4 regions of the Brevibacillus sp. FIR094 genome follow, and region 4 is predicted to be linked to each of the others. Evidence: predicted binding sites of a transcription regulator. Region 4 holds the regulator's gene; each other region holds the start of a gene.
What was found. The regulator LexA, encoded in region 4, represses DNA repair genes until DNA is damaged. The targets are predictions, from matches to a motif close to CGAACATATGTTCG.
Positions count from the first base shown of each region.

Region 1: ACQ5DJ_RS21985 (carbohydrate kinase) is a predicted target of LexA. The motif match lies at 2,292-2,305, and genes of this name have one in related genera.
Region 2: ACQ5DJ_RS23635 (ImmA/IrrE family metallo-endopeptidase) is a predicted target of LexA. The motif match lies at 1,946-1,959, and genes of this name have one in related genera.
Region 3: ACQ5DJ_RS23605 (ImmA/IrrE family metallo-endopeptidase) is a predicted target of LexA. The motif match lies at 2,119-2,132, and genes of this name have one in related genera.

Region 1 is NZ_JBEAES010000028.1:50,248-54,440, forward strand. Features, by position in the region: gene ACQ5DJ_RS21980 (pseudouridine-5'-phosphate glycosidase) at 219-1,145, opposite strand; gene ACQ5DJ_RS21985 (carbohydrate kinase) at 1,149-2,249, opposite strand; gene ACQ5DJ_RS21990 (MarR family winged helix-turn-helix transcriptional regulator) at 2,437-2,883, shown strand; gene ACQ5DJ_RS21995 (FMN-dependent NADH-azoreductase) at 3,016-3,642, shown strand; gene ACQ5DJ_RS22000 (DoxX family protein) at 3,718-4,104, shown strand; gene ACQ5DJ_RS22005 (pirin family protein) at 4,159-4,193, shown strand, end outside.
Region 2 is NZ_JBEAES010000033.1:17,728-21,920, forward strand. Features, by position in the region: gene ACQ5DJ_RS23620 (hypothetical protein) at 1-484, shown strand, start outside; gene ACQ5DJ_RS23625 (hypothetical protein) at 754-960, opposite strand; gene ACQ5DJ_RS23630 (DUF5071 domain-containing protein) at 988-1,854, opposite strand; gene ACQ5DJ_RS23635 (ImmA/IrrE family metallo-endopeptidase) at 1,974-2,453, shown strand; gene ACQ5DJ_RS23640 (hypothetical protein) at 2,639-3,538, shown strand; gene ACQ5DJ_RS23645 (hypothetical protein) at 3,531-4,082, shown strand; gene ACQ5DJ_RS23650 (recombinase family protein) at 4,171-4,193, shown strand, end outside.
Region 3 is NZ_JBEAES010000033.1:12,785-16,977, forward strand. Features, by position in the region: gene ACQ5DJ_RS23595 (AAA family ATPase) at 1-1,051, shown strand, start outside; gene ACQ5DJ_RS23600 (DUF4435 domain-containing protein) at 1,051-1,887, shown strand; gene ACQ5DJ_RS23605 (ImmA/IrrE family metallo-endopeptidase) at 2,147-2,626, shown strand; gene ACQ5DJ_RS23610 (hypothetical protein) at 3,049-4,193, shown strand, end outside; gene ACQ5DJ_RS23615 (hypothetical protein) at 4,172-4,193, shown strand, end outside.
Region 4 is NZ_JBEAES010000007.1:222,351-226,543, forward strand. Features, by position in the region: gene ACQ5DJ_RS08165 (HelD family protein) at 1-766, opposite strand, end outside; gene crcB (fluoride efflux transporter CrcB) at 805-1,170, opposite strand; gene ACQ5DJ_RS08175 (DUF896 domain-containing protein) at 1,267-1,464, opposite strand; gene yneA (cell division suppressor protein YneA) at 1,541-1,879, opposite strand; gene lexA (transcriptional repressor LexA) at 2,039-2,662, shown strand; gene ACQ5DJ_RS08190 (DUF456 domain-containing protein) at 2,713-3,198, opposite strand; gene ACQ5DJ_RS08195 (DUF4269 domain-containing protein) at 3,307-3,882, shown strand; partial or broken gene ACQ5DJ_RS08200 (TetR/AcrR family transcriptional regulator) at 4,062-4,166, shown strand.

The DNA of each region.
Region 1 (4,193 bases), on a different contig from region 4:
GCGGGGGTTTTCAGCTTCAACCTCTGCGAATACATCCTCGAAACTCTACTTTTGAAGCGCTCCCGACACTTATTCCAAAGCGGACAGTTTAACCCCCTTTTGGGGCGTAGGCCGAAGCGTAGACGGAAATGCGCTTCTTCCTCCTCCACTACAGCCACTCATAACATGAAAAAAGCCCCCAGTATAACCAGGAGCAAAGGGGCGATCTTCGCGTTCTCTTATTTACCTTGATTCGCTTCTTTCTGATAAGCTACCGCGATTTTCGCAGCTACTTCAGCATTGTGTTTCACCAGCGCGATGTTCGTTGCCAAGCTCTTGCCTTCTGTCAGCTTTTTCACTTTATCGAGCATGAATGGCGTTACCTGTTTACCTGCAATGTTGTTTTCTTTTGCTTCTGCGAGGGCTTTTTGGATCACTGCCTCGATTTCCTGGTGGTTCAGTGCATCAGATTCTGGTACTGGGTTCGCGATAATCATACCGCCTTTGAGTCCCAGATCCCATTTGGTGTTCATCATCTTACCAACTTCTTCTGGTGTATCGATGCGCATGTCTACACCAAATCCGCTTTCGCGAGCGAAGAAGGATGGGAATTCATCCGTGCGGTAGCCCACAACTGGTACACCTTGCGTTTCCAAATATTCGAGTGTGCGGCCGATATCGAGGATCGATTTCGCACCTGCGCATACTACAGCTACATCTGTTTGCGCCAGCTCAGTCAGGTCAGCAGATACGTCCCAAGTAATTTCGCCTTCACGGTGTACCCCGCCGATACCGCCAGTTGCAAACATGTGGATGCCAGCCATCTCAGCTGCGATCATAGTAGCAGCTACTGTCGTCGCACCGATTTTACCGCTAGCCAAAATGTAAGCGAAGTCGCGACGGCTTACTTTTGCTACATTTTTGTTCGTCGCAAACTCTTCCAGCTCGCTGTCAGTCAAACCGATTTTAATTTTGCCGTCCATGATCCCGATCGTAGCTGGTACGGCACCGTTGTCGCGAATGATTTGCTCTACTTCTTTTGCCATTTCAATGTTTTGCGGATATGGCATACCGTGTGAAATAATCGTCGTCTCCAGAGCAACTACCGGCAGGTTGTTCTCCAGTGCGTGGCGTACTTCCTCAGTAAAAGTCAAATATTGTTTCATCTCTTATCGCTCCTTTTCGAATTGTTCTACGGCCAGTTCCAATTGTTCTGCTTTTAATAGAGGAGATACGGACTGCTCTGTTTGCAATGTCAGAGCGGATGCTGCCAATCCAAGGCGGCACGCTCTCTGGAAAGACTCTCCGTTTACAATGCCATACAAGAGTCCCGACGCGAACGCATCTCCCGCACCTGTTACATCTACCACTTCCGTTGGATATGGAGACATATGCTCCTCAACGTCCTCGGATTGATAGTAAATGCCTTCTTCGCCCAAGGTCACGATAACGTGCTTGACGCCTCGTTCCCTAATCTTGCGGCAAGCCTCGGCGCATTCTTCGATCGTCGTGATCTTCATGCCAGCCATCAGCTCAGCTTCTTCGCGATTCGGCAAAATCGCTTCTACTCCGTCCAATTGCTGTGGGAGCTTCTTAGCTTTAATGGAAGAGACCGGGTCAACGAAGAGCAGGATGTTTTCCTCCCGACAACGTTCGATGATGTAGGCCAAGCAGTCCGCCGGAATGTTTGTATCGATGAAAACCACGTGGGCTGCTGCAATGTGGGACCATTTCTCAGCGAACATCTCTGGTGTAAGAGCATCGTAAATATCCATGTTCGCCAAGGAAACAACCATCTCGCCATCAATATCGAGAAGCGCGGTATACGTTCCCGTCCGCTGTGTAGGCAGTCGCCACACTTGGCTGATGTGCACCCCGTGCTTTTTCGTCTCCTGCAGGAGCCAGTCGCCTTCCTTGTCCTCACCAATGCTGGTGATGAGTGACGTATTGCAGCCAAGACGACCGAGGTTCTCCGCGATATTCCGTGCCACCCCTCCACACGATTCCATAATCGTTACTGGATTGGATGAGTGTAGACGCACCTGTTGCTTGCCGCGTGCTTTGCGGTCCAGGTTGGCTCCACCGATACAAGCAATCATTCCTTCATCACGAAGTACATAAGCCCGTCCTTTGATTTCCCCGCGTTTGGTCAACTGTGCGATGTAGCCAGCTACCGCTGAACGTGAGATGCCAATCAGATCAGCCAGCTCCTGTTGCGTGATAAAAGGATTTTGCCGGATATGATGAAGGATCTGCATGTCTTTTTCCACGGTCATCCTCCTTTCTTCTGTTTCGCTTTCACAGCTCGTTTACAAACAAAAGTTTATCATGAAGACAACTGTTTGTACAGGCGTGTTTTTCATTTTATTTTTTATCTCAATTTGACAAATTTGAATACGAGATGTAGGATTATCTTAAATTAGAGATATCGAGATTTCGATGAAAAGGAGGGTCCATATGCCTGACAAACCACTGCGAAATGATCCCCTCGATCTTTTTGTAGTTTTATCGAGGTCATACAACTGGGTTACCGCTCACTCCAATCGTCACATTCGCGAGCATGGACTTAATCCAACTGAATTCGGGGTACTAGAGGTATTATTTCATAAAGGTCCTCAACCATTGCAGCAAATTGGCGAAAAAATATTGATCTCCAGCGGAAACATCACATACGTTGTGGACAAACTCGAAAAGAAGCAACTGCTCATTCGTAAGCCCTGTTCGGCAGACCGCCGCGTCATTTATGCGGAGCTCACGGAAAAAGGGCACCAATTTTTGTCCGAAATCTTCCCTCCTCATCAACTCGCAATTGAGAAAGCGATGGAAGGTCTCACACCAGAAGAACAGCGTCAAGCAATCGAGCTGCTAAAAAAGTTGGGACGCACTGCTCAGGCTTCTTATTAGATGAGCAGTCCCCTCTCTCCACCACAATTTTAAAAAAGTGTTGACAAAAGATCTTAAACGTAATAATCTTAAAATCAAGATTTACACATTAAAAGTTAGTGACTTACTAAACGGAAGGGGAATAAAATTTCCATGAGTAAAGTACTTTTTATTAAAGCAAACGATCGCCCAGTTGAGCAGGCTACAAGTGTAAAGTTGTACGAAGCTTTCACCAAAACATACAGAGAAACACATCCAAATGATGAAATCGCAGAATTGGATCTGTTCGCAGCTAACCTCCCTTACTATGGCAATGACTTGCTGACTGCTATGTGGAAAGCAGGAAACGGTATCGAACTGACTGCTGAAGAGCAAAAAGGTGCTGACCTGGTAAACAAATACCTGAACCAATTTGCTGATGCTGACAAAGTAGTAATCGCATTCCCTATGTGGAACTTCACGGTTCCAGCAGTTCTGCACACGTATGTAGACTACCTCTCCCAAGCAGGTAAAACATTCAAATACACTGCTGAAGGTCTAGTTGGTCTGATGGGCGACAAAAAAGTAGCTCTGTTGAGCGCACGTGGTGGCGTATATTCCGAAGGCCCTATGGCTGAAATGGAACTGGCTAACAAATACATGCGCACTGTTCTGGGCTTCTGGGGCATCAGCAATGTAACGGAAGTGATCGTAGAAGGTCACAACCAATTCCAAGACAAAGCAGCTGAGATTGTTGCAGCTGGTGTAGAAAAAGCAGTAAAACTGGCGGAATCCTTCTAAGGCCCGCCAGCCTTTTTGGACAAATATCTCAAAATAAAGATATACTAATTAAAAACAATTAAGGAGAGATGAAAAGTGTTGGATACTGGATTGTTATTGATTCGTTTGGTCATCGGTTTGACGTTTGCAGGGCATGGTGCGCAGAAGCTGTTTGGCTGGTTTGGCGGTTATGGTTTGAAAGGAACAGGCGGCTGGCTGGAGTCCATCGGCGTGAAGCCTGGCGTAGCGATGGCCTTTGTCGCTGGATTGTCTGAACTCGTTGGCGGTCTGATGTTTGCAGCAGGTGTAGGTATCTGGCCAAGTGCTATTTTGCTCGCTTTCACAATGCTGGTTGCCATTCTGAAGGTACACGGTCAAAATGGATATTGGGTCACACAAAACGGATTCGAATACAACCTGACGTTAATCGCAGTTGTTATTGGTGTGGCGTTGATCGGTCCAGGCGCATACGTTTTGCTTTAATGGTGACTCCTCACAACCCGTAAGCCAGCAATCGTACTAAGGGAGGAACATCTGATGGAAATCCGCGTCTACACACAGAACGAGCAAGC
Region 2 (4,193 bases), on a different contig from region 4:
AAACAACTCATGGTTAGACACCACCATTAGCTCCTTAGGAAACATTTCTGGAGGAATCATTGGTGGTATTGTTGCCTTTCTTGTTGCTGGATACCAAGTGAAAAAAGGAACTGAACACATTTATCAGCAATCTGTAAGAACTACTTATACCATGATGAGGCTTATACGTGAAGAAATAAGCTATAATAATTTAGTCCTTGATTCTCTCATTCCTTACTCTCCTACCGAAGAGCATCACAACATCATAGATACTCATTTACAAAACACTCAATGGCTAAACTGCTCTCCGAATTTAGGACCTGAAATAACAGACGAAGAATTTTTGAACCTCTGTAATATTTACAGGCAAATTTCTGTAATTAAATCCTCAAAGAACTCCACAGAAATATCATCACTGATTGAGGAAGCGAAAACGCTATCTAGAAAAGCAATTGACAGCCTCGATGAGAACATAATTGTATTAAAAAATAAACTAATACATTAATAAACGGGAGGCCAATCATAAAAGCGCCTCCCTTTTGACTTTAAAATCTCAATCAAAATTCAAGAGGAGGGCAAGATTCTTAGTTCCGTTGTAAACCCTTGACACCTTCTCACAAGTAATGATGCCCTTTTAGACCCCATGTAAAACCTTGCATAATTAAGAAATTTAACTACATATCCGTGAATATCGCTCATGACCAAACTCTGCACTTTCTGTTGGCCAAATACACACTTGCAACAATAACTAGTTCCTCTTTGATTGTGAGGTACTCACGATCTCCAAAAGGTATTACCGCCGTAAAAATTCAGATCCATATATTTCCTTTTGAAATTCAGGCTAATAAGCTCCAGGTAAACGGCCAGCCCATAATGCTCTTCAATCTCTGGAGTAACATACACCCATTGTTCGAATTCCTCGATGCTTAGTTTCTTTTTTAAAACCTCGCTAAATTTTATCTGAATATCGATAAGATTCATTTGCTGAGCCCACCTTTCCAGCTCAATTTACAGTAGACGATGCTGTATTAGGATCTCACTAGCAATCACATCAATCTCCTCTTGTGATTGCCTGTTTGAAAGGATTATAAGCTCATCTTTCAACTCAAGAACCAATTCTGTAGGCCAATGTTTCACCAGTCCTATCAATATCCAATAAATCCACAATACATCATTGCCGAGTAAAATCGGTCTTAAATGAGGAATGACCAGCTCCCTCATTTCAACCAGTACTTTTGCGATTACTTTAGCACCCGGCCAGTTCATATCTTGTAACCACATTAGAAGACTTGGTATATGCCCTTTTAAACGTTGATGCTCTATGCTAGATAATACTACTGCTGCATTATCCCAATATGATTTATCCAAAGGTTGTATTAACATGTCCAAATATTCTTCTGAAGCATGTTTTAGTTTTTCGATTGCATCATTTTGAAGTATTTCGGGAGTATCAAAGGGCAGGAATTGAATAAGTTGTTTTATACTCTCCGCTTCGTTTTTATATGACGGTAGTTTCTCATTTTCAATGCTATCTGTTAACAAGCCAAATTTTTGTTCATTACACCATATCGGTTTAGAAAATGTGATCACCTTCATTTCCTCACCTGAGGGAGTATTTTCTAGTTTAACCATATAGAACAGCTCATTTATTTCTAAATTTGATTTCTCCTGTGGTTCACCTATCGTTTGATATATTTCTCCTCTGATTCTAATACTGCCGTTTTCATTGTTTCTCCAACGAAAAGTCTCTAACTCACATAACTCATAGTGAAAGAATGCAATCCATCCCGTTCCGTCTGGTAAGAAAACAATCTCTGTATCTTCCTGAGCACCTGGTCCATACATCACATCGATCGACCATTTCCCAATCATCATATATTTCTCCTCCAATTGGTCATCCATCCAGAAATTATACAATTTATTGTCACTAGTAAGAAGACTAAGCACATGGTAGGATCATACAATAAGAACAAACGTTCCTAAGAGGTGATCTGATGAAACTGTCCTACTCTCCTACCTCACTTGAATCCTGGTTAAGCCACTTTTACAGAAAACTTGGGATAAAAACACCTGACGAATTAGAAGAGCAGCGTATTGCAAGATCACTAGGCATCCATCTCTTTTACAAAGAGATTCCATCAATGGCATATGAATTCGGGCGCTTCAAGAGTATAACGATAGACAAAAGACTCCCTTCACTTATGCAAAGGGAGCATTTTTATCATGAGCTATGCCATATCCTCCGTCATTCCGGACGCCAACTAATGATGCCCGCTGCCTTTCGTGAACTACAGGAATGGGATGCAAGGAATTTTACCAGGTATGCTGCACTGCCCCTGCACATGCTGACAAGTTATGATTTTAGGCAGCCAGAGATCGTTGATGTATTATCGGAGCAGTTTAAGATTACATCAGAGCTATGTATAGAGAGGGTGAGAAGAATTCGTGAGAAGGTAAAATATCAGGCAGTATGACCTTTCTACTTAACGCATAGGGAGCATTTGTCTTATTTGATGAACTAAGTCCGTATGATTCGTGACCTTTTTCCTAATCTTCGACATTTTACGACTGTCTTTGCAAGGAAACACTATTATTATTGAGTTAATAGTTTCTAGCATCGACTATTATTAAAATGATTGGTTAGGAAAGGTGATGGCTCATGTCCCGTAGGGTTTTCTATGCTGCAAAAGTTAATATTCATGGAAATATTCTTAGTCCAAATCTTAAAGAATTAATCCTAGTGCATATACCAAGAGTCATATTAAACCCGCGAGAAATCAAACTGCGCTCATGGAACTGGTCATTCACTGATTATGCTGAGATATCATTTGAAGGAAAGAATTTAATCATTGGAAATGTAACAAAATCAAGACATGTAAAACAAAAATTTAAGATTGGGTCTTCTACCCAATTGCAGCAAACAGAGCATGAGTTAGCAAAGACAGCTTTTTTTGTTTATGATCCGGTTGGCGAAATACTTGCTCATGAGAGCACAAGTGAAATTTCTGCATCCGACTTTAGGGACTTATTTAGAATACTATTAAGCAGAGATCCTTTAGTAGGTGAAGTTATTGTGAAGCCGGTCCCGATCCCACACAAAATTAGAAATGAAGTCCTATCCATACAAAAGGTAACAAGTATTAAATTTGAGCTAATTCATCCAAACCCAGGAGAAGAGGAGTATAACATATATCAATCGATAATAGATGACGCTGGACTTAAAACTCTAGATATAAAATTGGTAAACCCAGATGGACTAAAAATAATTGATTCGGTGAGCCCAGATGCCACAAAATTTACTCGCACCCTTGAAAATGGAATTTCTTTAGTAGAATCAGGTTATGGAGAAGTAGCTGTTCGTGGCTTCGATGAATATGTAAGAAAAGGGAAACGCAAAGAGTCCATTATTGAAAAAAAATCACGTAAATTTTCTTCCAGTAATGAAGTCAGATACATTCAAATACATGAACCTGACCAGGAACGTTTGCTTTCCCGACTTTATAAATTTATCATGGATATAAAATCTAAAGTAAAGGGAGGCGAAGATATAGATGTCTAATGGCCCTTCAAAATCTAAAGTTACTCAATTAACGTATGAATCTACAACTTTTCTTGGTCTCCTTAAAATCGTACGCTTTAGAGAATTTAAAACATGGTCGTTTTACTGGGCTATTATATTTACAACAAGCTTTATCATTTTCATTGTACGAAATAAGTCAGAGGGAAGTGATTTCATTTCTCTCTCTTCCTTGCTATCTGGTACCTTACTAGGTGCCTCGGCAGCAATATTTGGCATAGTGATAGCAGCTCTTACACTTACTATCACCCTTTTTCATCAATCGCTTTTGCCAGTAATGTTGGAAAAACAGCTTTTACAAAAATATTTATTCCCATTCTGGTTTGCAGTTGTATTATGGTCAGCTAACATTGTCACATGTTTAATCCTGTTGATACTACAAGCATTGAAACAAAACTGCTTTATACCTTTCTTTCTCTCTCTTGAGTTATTCCTGTTCTTATTTGCAACATTTTATACTGTGAGTCTTACTGGCTTAGTCATCAGACTTGCGTTACAAAGAGCCCAAATACGAGAGAACAAGTAAATACACACCCGCCGTATATCAAGGAGTGTGTATTTTATTTAAAAATTACAAGAACGTACATTCCCTATCCCTGCGAGGTGTTGTTATTTTGGTACGTTTAGCAGTATATGC
Region 3 (4,193 bases), on a different contig from region 4:
ATTAGTCCTTAATAAGAAAAGTGCTGAGAAGGAATTAGAAAGAAAAATCGATTTATTTTTTTATGAAGTAAGTTCCCTGTACTTCCCAACCTATCGTCGACTAGAGACGGATTTTCTTGAATTACTTTGGGAGCCATTACTTAAGATAAATAGAGGATTAGATCATTTACCTCGTCATATTGTAGAGGATGTTTTAATTGCAAGAATGGGTGGTTCAATAATTGGTATATCTAATAAAGATATAAAAACCGTAGTTCTTAAAAAATGGGGAGAAGTCACTCAAATTGAAAAGGAAAAACTAAACTCACTAGTTAAAAACTTCTTGTTCTCTCTACTTGATGTACCAAGTATTCAAAGAAACGTAATAGCTCTTAACGAGTTTGATCGCCAGAAATTTATAATAATTTTAGAAGAAGTATTTCAACGTACTGGTTTAATAGATGATACGGATCGCAATTCTCTCAAAGCCATTTCTAATTATGCTGATAATGTGAGTTGGGCCAAAGATTATTTAAATGGAATCCCCTCCGAAAAGCGGCCTACGAAGCAATCTAGAAGACAATCTGAAAAAATGGATATAGATTCTGTAGATTCTGTTAATAAATACATACGAATAACTGAGTCCCTTGATAGACTTAACGGTTTTGTACAAATGTATCATGATGTTACTTCTGAAATTGATAAATTTAAAGCCCCGTTTTTAAATATTACCCAAAACTTGAGCCGTTTTATTAAAAAGGAAATTGAAATTAAAGATGGACAGATAACCTTTCTTAAAGACGAAGAAAGGCTATATTATGAAGATTTATCTGCTGGTGAAAAACAGTTGGTTGCCTTGTTTGTTTATACACGGCTTGCACTAACTCCGGGATCGATCGTTATTATAGACGAGCCAGAACTCTCATTGCACATAAGTTGGCAACGTAAGTTTATCCGTTCTCTAGTTTCTGAACAAGAAGGTACTCAATTTATTATTTCAACACATTCCCCCTTCATAATCTCCAACTATCGCGATAATGTACGAGAACTCGGTCCGGAGGACGACGAATAATGACAGACTTTTATTTGACTATAGAAGAGAAAATTAACACTACACTATTGGAGAAGCATCCTATCCCTGCTTTAATAGTCGAAGGTTCGACAGACATTCAAGTATATGGTCATTTGTTGAAGAAAAGTGAAGTGAATTGGGAATTGATGGATTTTGTGGTTGGTAACTGTAAGAATGACATAGAGAAAAATATGCAAGCAGGCCTCCCTTTTAGATATATTGCAATTCTAGATTCAGACTTCGAACGATATAAGGATGAATTGATAACTGACAATGAAAATCTTATTTATACTCACTACTACAACATGGAAAACTATTTAACATGTAAGGAAGTTATTGATAGTACTATAGAGGACCTTAGATTGGTAAACAGCCCTCAGATCTCCTCTGAAAAGATTATACATGACGCAATTGATTCAATAAGTCCAATCATTATAGGTAGCCTAATTAAAATTGATAACGATTGGAATTTCCCTCTGGAATCTTATGGCATTGAACATAAAGAGTGGTGGGATAATGATGTTAACCAAGTAAATGCTGAAAAATTAAAATGTTTTATTACTAATAAAGGAGTGTGTTTAACTGATGAAATCTGGATAAAAGGTGCAACCCTTCTTAGCCAAATTAGAGACACTGAAAGAATCGATTTGATTCTAAACGGCAAACAAAAGATCGATGCAGTTTATCATCAATTTAAAAAGACTTTTCCGCATATTATGAGCTGTAGGAACAAAAAAGTATTTAAGTTCGATTTGTGCAAAAATATCCATAATTCAAAAAGTACTTTGGAATTGATTACCGAGATTGACTCGAAGGTATCGACTCTCTTACAGTGAATCAAGAAGAACGTTAACTAAAATGGGTTAACGTTCTTTTCTTATTATGCAAGACTTCTCATAAAATCCCTAATTAGACTTAATTTCTAAACCTAAAAGCTTCATTTGCTGTTCCCCCTCTTACTCCCTGCGGTCTTTACCTGATGACTTAATAAACAGAATTTTCTTCCAGTAATTATACATAGTTTGTCACTAGTAGTAACCGATAAAAAATGGTAAGATTATGAAATGAGAACAAACGTTCCTAGGAGGTTTTTTATTGAAATTGCCCTACTCTCCTACTCCACTCGAAATTTGGATAAGTCAATTTTACAAACGGCTAGGGATAAACACACCTGACGAACTAGATGAACATCGTATAGCAAGATCACTAGGCATCCATCTCTTTTACAAAGAAATCCCATCAATGGCATATGAGTTTGGCCGCTTCAAAAGTATAACGATAGACACACGACTCCCTTCACTTATGCAAAGGGAGCATTTTTATCATGAGCTTTGTCATATTCTCCGTCATTCCGGACGCCAACTAATGATGCCGGCTGCCTTTCGTGAGCTACAGGAATGGGATGCTAGGAATTTTACGAGGTATGCTGCATTGCCACTCCATATGATTACCGGATATGATTTCAACCAGCCCGATATCTTAGACATTTTATCGGATCGGTTTAAAGTGACACCACAACTATGCGTAGAGCGATTACAGAAAATACACGATAAATTAAAACTTGCTGTAATCTAACTTTCCCCTGCTTATATAGCAGGTTTTTTCTTTTTCTCCATTACTTAAAAGTAAATATGATAACATTCCTAATTTTCGACACAATGCGACGGATTTTTTACCTATTAAACAGTATTATACGTGTAACTGCTAAAATATGCCTATTCTAAGAGGAATGCTTATAGCCCTAACAAAACTTATGTCAGATGCAACAATAATGCGGTAATTAATCCCCATTGTCAGTGGAATTTTCTTATTCATAGTGTTTAAGCTGACGACTGACATATTTCTTGTTTCAGAAGAATTTGTGTATTATCGCTTATCCTTGCTCTTCCCAGAGAAGGTGGATGCAGTTGCGCGGTCGAAGGGTGGGTTTGGATATATCAAGTGGTTTGAATAAGGCAAGATAATTATCAACAAATCGCAATCGGGGGAACGTTATAATGTTATCAGAAGCGACACTTAGAAATATCACAAAAATTAACCTCAAAAAATTCCTTAAAAGTTACGAAGTAAAGGATATTGAGAAAAACACACAAACCAAAAACAGAAATGATTACTCTCCATATGTGCGAATTATTCAGTCTGAATTTAATAATCCTAAGAGTCGTTTAACTCCTGAAATCTTTGATCAGTATTTATTCAATGAACTTTTTTATGCTAATAATAACTATCATCAAATTTACGAATACGACAGTTTGTTTAGTAAAACAAAACTTTCAGTATTAGATGCTCATGAACATTTGTCGAAGCACCCTTCATTCCTCTATAACGGTTTACTAAATAAACAATTGGCTACCACCGATTATGAATTATGTTCAACGCGATTAGAGCATATAGATGGAGTAATGAATAACCTACATTTACTCATTAAAGTAACAACAATCACAAGCAGACGAGGAAACATTAATTTTTTCGTAGGCATTACATTTGATCTGGTAAATAAATATCTCATCGTAAAATTTAACCTCAACACTCTGGAAAAATCACGAATAGAAAAGAAAGTTATCATCACTAGAATAAAGGCATTGTTAGACCGTCTACCATTCAATCACAGATTTATTAGCCTTAATGAAACAGCTGCTAAGAAAACTATTTTTCAGTTATTTAAAGAACTCAGTCTTGATGCTGAAGGACTTCTCGAAAGTAAAGTTCCAAGTGGAACTGACGAAAAAATAGTTAAATTCCTAACGGAAATGAAGGTAAAGAAAGTTGCAAAAGATTATGTACAGCAAATAAAAGCCGTGGTTTATCAAGATCTTAGCAAGACTTTTAAAAATTCATTTTTTGAAAAGGGCTGGGTCTTTCGATTTGTTTTTAAGGAGGGAGATTTTACACGTGCATCTTCAAGAACTGATGACTTTAATCCCATATACGGATCGAAGGTTTACTGGCATCTTAAAGAATTAATTTTTAAAGAACAGGAGATGCAGGAGGCTGGATTCCATTGGTATACTACGAACGCTAAGGATAGCTACGTACTTGTAAAACTTGAAGCCAGAGAAGATACTATGATCATACAATACTATTATGGCATGACAAGAGATGGAAGGGAGAAGGAGGCATATGTTCTACGAAAAATTAAACA
Region 4 (4,193 bases):
TAAGAAACATCCGGTTAGGCGCAAACACCATGAACTTTTTGGACATCATGGAATCCTGGTAGTTATAAATCAAATAAGAGAGTCGGTGCAAAGCAATCGTTGTTTTTCCGCTCCCCGCTACTCCTTGCACAACAATGGGCCGTTCTTTTTCCGCCCGGATAATATCATTTTGCTCGGATTGAATCGTAGCAACGATGTCTTTTAGTCTGCTATCGTTCGCTTGATTCAGATTGGCTGCCAAAAATTCATCAATGAAGCCCTCTTGCAAAAATTCGTCAGGATGCCCCATTTCGCGATTAATCGTTTCTTTTACCGCTCCATCATAGATGCCTACGATCTTTCCGTCTTCGATCGCAAAATTACGCTTTAATCGAACTTCACCACGCACGATCTCGCGTCCCATCCGGTAAAACGCTTCTTTGCTCTCTCCGGTATAATAAAGACTGGCGATAGGCGCGCGCCAATCCACGACCACAGAATCAAACGTATCGCTGCGTACAATTCCCCGTTTTCCTATGTAGACCTGATCCAGCTCGTAGATTTCATCCTTTAAGAAATCCACTCTGCCGAAATAAGGCTTCTCTCGACCCTGATCTTCCAGGTAGCGCAATTCCTTAGCCTTTTTATAGTTAACGACCTGTTTGACATAATCATCTGTTGCCTCGTGAATATCATTGCGAAGCTGCTCCATTTCTTCGTCGATCGCTGAAATTGTTTCATCCAGCTTTTTTTGTTCCAATTCATAATCACGATGCTGTGTACTCACATTCATTCCCCCTCACATGTATCGTGTCATTGAACGCATCAGGACCATTGCCTAGCCAACCATATTCCAACCGCACAAGAAAGTAGACCGACTCCCAAACTGAGGAGAGCGTACAAAGTGCCACGCAATAGGTGGCCTTCTCCCCAAAAAGAGACCACTTCCAAGGAGAAGCTAGAGAAAGTCGTAAATCCTCCCATGACCCCCGTTGCAAATAAGAGATAGAGTGTCGGAGATAAAAAGCCACGTTCTTTCCCCAGCACGAACAAGATGCCGATGATCAAAGATCCACAAACATTGGCGATCCAGGTTCCCCACGGCCATCCCGGCTGATTCGCGAGCAAAGACAATAGGTAGCGCAAAAGAGAGCCAACTGCTCCACCAACCGCCACAGCTATCCACGCCATCGCTTTCCCTCCCTTGCTATCAATGCCTTATGTTTGTCACAGAAAAAGACACCCTAGCGTCAAGCGAGGATGTCTGTCGTATCAGTAATTGTTATCTTACTGTTTTGGCTTATTTTCTTCAAGGTCTTCCACATATCGGATGGAATCCAAATTTGCTCTCAATGAAAGCTTAACGGCGTCAATGTACTTTTGGCGCAATGCTTTTTGTTCGAGCTTTTCCTCTTCGGTCAAACCTTCTTCGCGCGATTTTTTGACCAATTCGTTGATGCGTTTAATTTCTGCGTCAGATACCACTGCTGGTTCCTCCCACTCTGTAGTAGTGCCGCTTCATTATACCACATTCGAATGATCCCGCAAGACAGCCGAACACTTACGGAGTATCGGGAAGGATGAGAGTCTGACCTGGGTAAATCCTGTTGTTCTCTAAGCCGTTCGCATCCTTAATCTCTATTATATAGTCGCGAACATCCATATGCTCGTCTGTATTGTATTGAACTGCTAACGACCATAGGCTATCTCCAGATTGTACCGTTACTTCTATGCCTTGTGGATCCTCTATTGGAGAAGAAGCAAACACTAGTTCGGTCAACAAATAAAAAAAGAGAGTAAATGTAATAAGAAACAAGAGAGCTTGTCCTCTCGTGATACCAAAACGAACAAGACGTTCTTCTTTTTTCTCGAAACGATTACGTACTGTCAATGAATTCATAATAATGGCCTCCTCACAAACATATGTTCTGATCAGTAGCCTCATAATAAATGAGAACATATGTTCATGTCAACAATGAATCGAACTTATGTTTGTCGAACGCAAGCTCCCATGGTATAATATAGGAAAATATGTTCGAGAAATCAGGGGTGTCTTTCTATGTCAAAATTATCGAGTAGACAACAAGCCATCATCGAGTTCATACGAAAGGAAGTTCGTGATAAAGGATATCCGCCTTCTGTACGTGAAATTGGGGAGGCTGTTGGACTAGCTTCCAGCTCAACGGTACATGGGCATTTGGCACGCTTGGAGAAAAAAGGCCTCATTCGTCGAGATCCTACCAAACCTCGTGCCATCGAATTGCTATCAGATGAAGATCGTTTTCAAGACAATTTCGAAGACTCAGTCGTCCGTGTGCCAGTAATCGGCAAAGTAACCGCTGGACAACCGATTACAGCCATTGAGGATGTGGAAGAATACTTCCCGCTTCCAGACAATATCGTGACTTCTGACAAGGTCTATATGCTGCGCGTCTCCGGGAACAGTATGATTGATGCCGGGATTCTCGACGGAGACTACGTCATTGTTCGCCAACAGCACGTAGCGAACAATGGTGACATTGTCGTAGCCATGACAGAAGAAGATGAAGCGACCGTTAAAAGATTTTTCAAAGAAAAAAATCACTTCCGTCTCCAACCGGAAAATGCCACGATGGAACCGATCATCCTTGAGCATGTCACCATTCTCGGTAAAGTCATCGGTGTTTATCGACTCATTCACTAGTTTCCACGTAAAAAAGGACAGCCTAGGCTGTCCTTTTCGTTTTCTATCTATTATCTGGCGATAAAAAACCAGATGATCATCGTAACTTGCAGGATCACTTTTACGACTGCACTTCCCAAAAATCCGATCAGTGAGCCTACGCCCGCTTTCACTGCTCGCTCCATCGACTGCTTCTGCACCACCAACTCTACGAGAACGACGAATACGAACGGCAAGATCAGCATACCAAACGGTGGGAAAACGAAAATCCCGAGAACAATTCCGACCGCAGCAGCAATGGACGACCACTTGGACCCTCCGTATCTTTTCACGAAATACATATTCGTCAGCAAGTCAGCACCGTAAAGCAGAATACTTAGAACGACCATTCCCCACCAAAAGGATGCCGGCAATCCCGCTCCCGGGTCTGCAATGAAAAAGTGATAGAGCAAAAAGCCCGCCCACAGTAATATCGTATCAGGTAAAACGGGTAAGAAAATTCCTGCGATGCTTAGCAAGAACAATAACACAACCACTACCCACAAAAATATTTCCATCTACTACACTCCCTTCCTTTAGGTATACGAGTGATTACCGATTTCGTTGCGTACTTATTCACTTTTGTCTAAACTATTTTAAAAGAAAGTAGACAGGGAGGTAGTCTCATGAGAAATTGGCATGATCTCTCTTACTTGGGCAGAGGAACCATGCGTCAAAAAGCAGCGTGGGAAGCGATTCAACAGACGCACATTATGAAAGTACTATCCGATTACCGTCCAGTGCTTGCCGGAACCATCCCATTGGACATTGACGTCAAACAAAGCGATCTGGATATTATTTGCGAGAGTCATAATCTGGAACAGTTTGAGCAGGCTGCTCGTACAGCATTTGGCTACTTGCTCGGATTTGAAGTGACACACCTAGATGTAAAAAGTATTCCCACGTGCGTTATCTCGTTTTTCACAGCTGACTTTTGGTTTGAATTGTTTGCTCAACCGGTAGCTGTCGAAAAGCAAAACGCCTATCGTCATATGGAAATCGAAGCACGATTGTTAGAAATAGGAGGCTTGGATGCGTACCAACACATCAGGGCTCTGAAGCAAAGCGGCATCAAAACAGAGCCTGCATTTGCTCGATACTTTCAGATTCCGGGTGATGATCCATACGAGGCCTTGTTGCAATTGGAACCGTTAACCGAACAGGAATTACAACAAAGAGTTCAGCTCCTGCAAAAGGATTAATTTTCGAACAAAGAGCCAAATCTACTGCTTGAATGTATACAGGAAATGAAAATCCCGTATTCAATAATAAATACGGGATTTTTATCATTCAGTTTATCTTGTTTCAAGTTTCACCTAGTCGAATGCAGTTCATTCGTTACACATTACTTACCTAATTAAACAGAATTATGAAATCTATCGTTAAAAATGACATGAAATATTCGCCGAAATATATTGCACAACAATTAGTGAAGCTTTTTACTAAAGGACCTTGGTATGCAGTGGGTTTTACTTTAATTTCATGAGAGCTAGAGCTTATGTTTCATCATTTT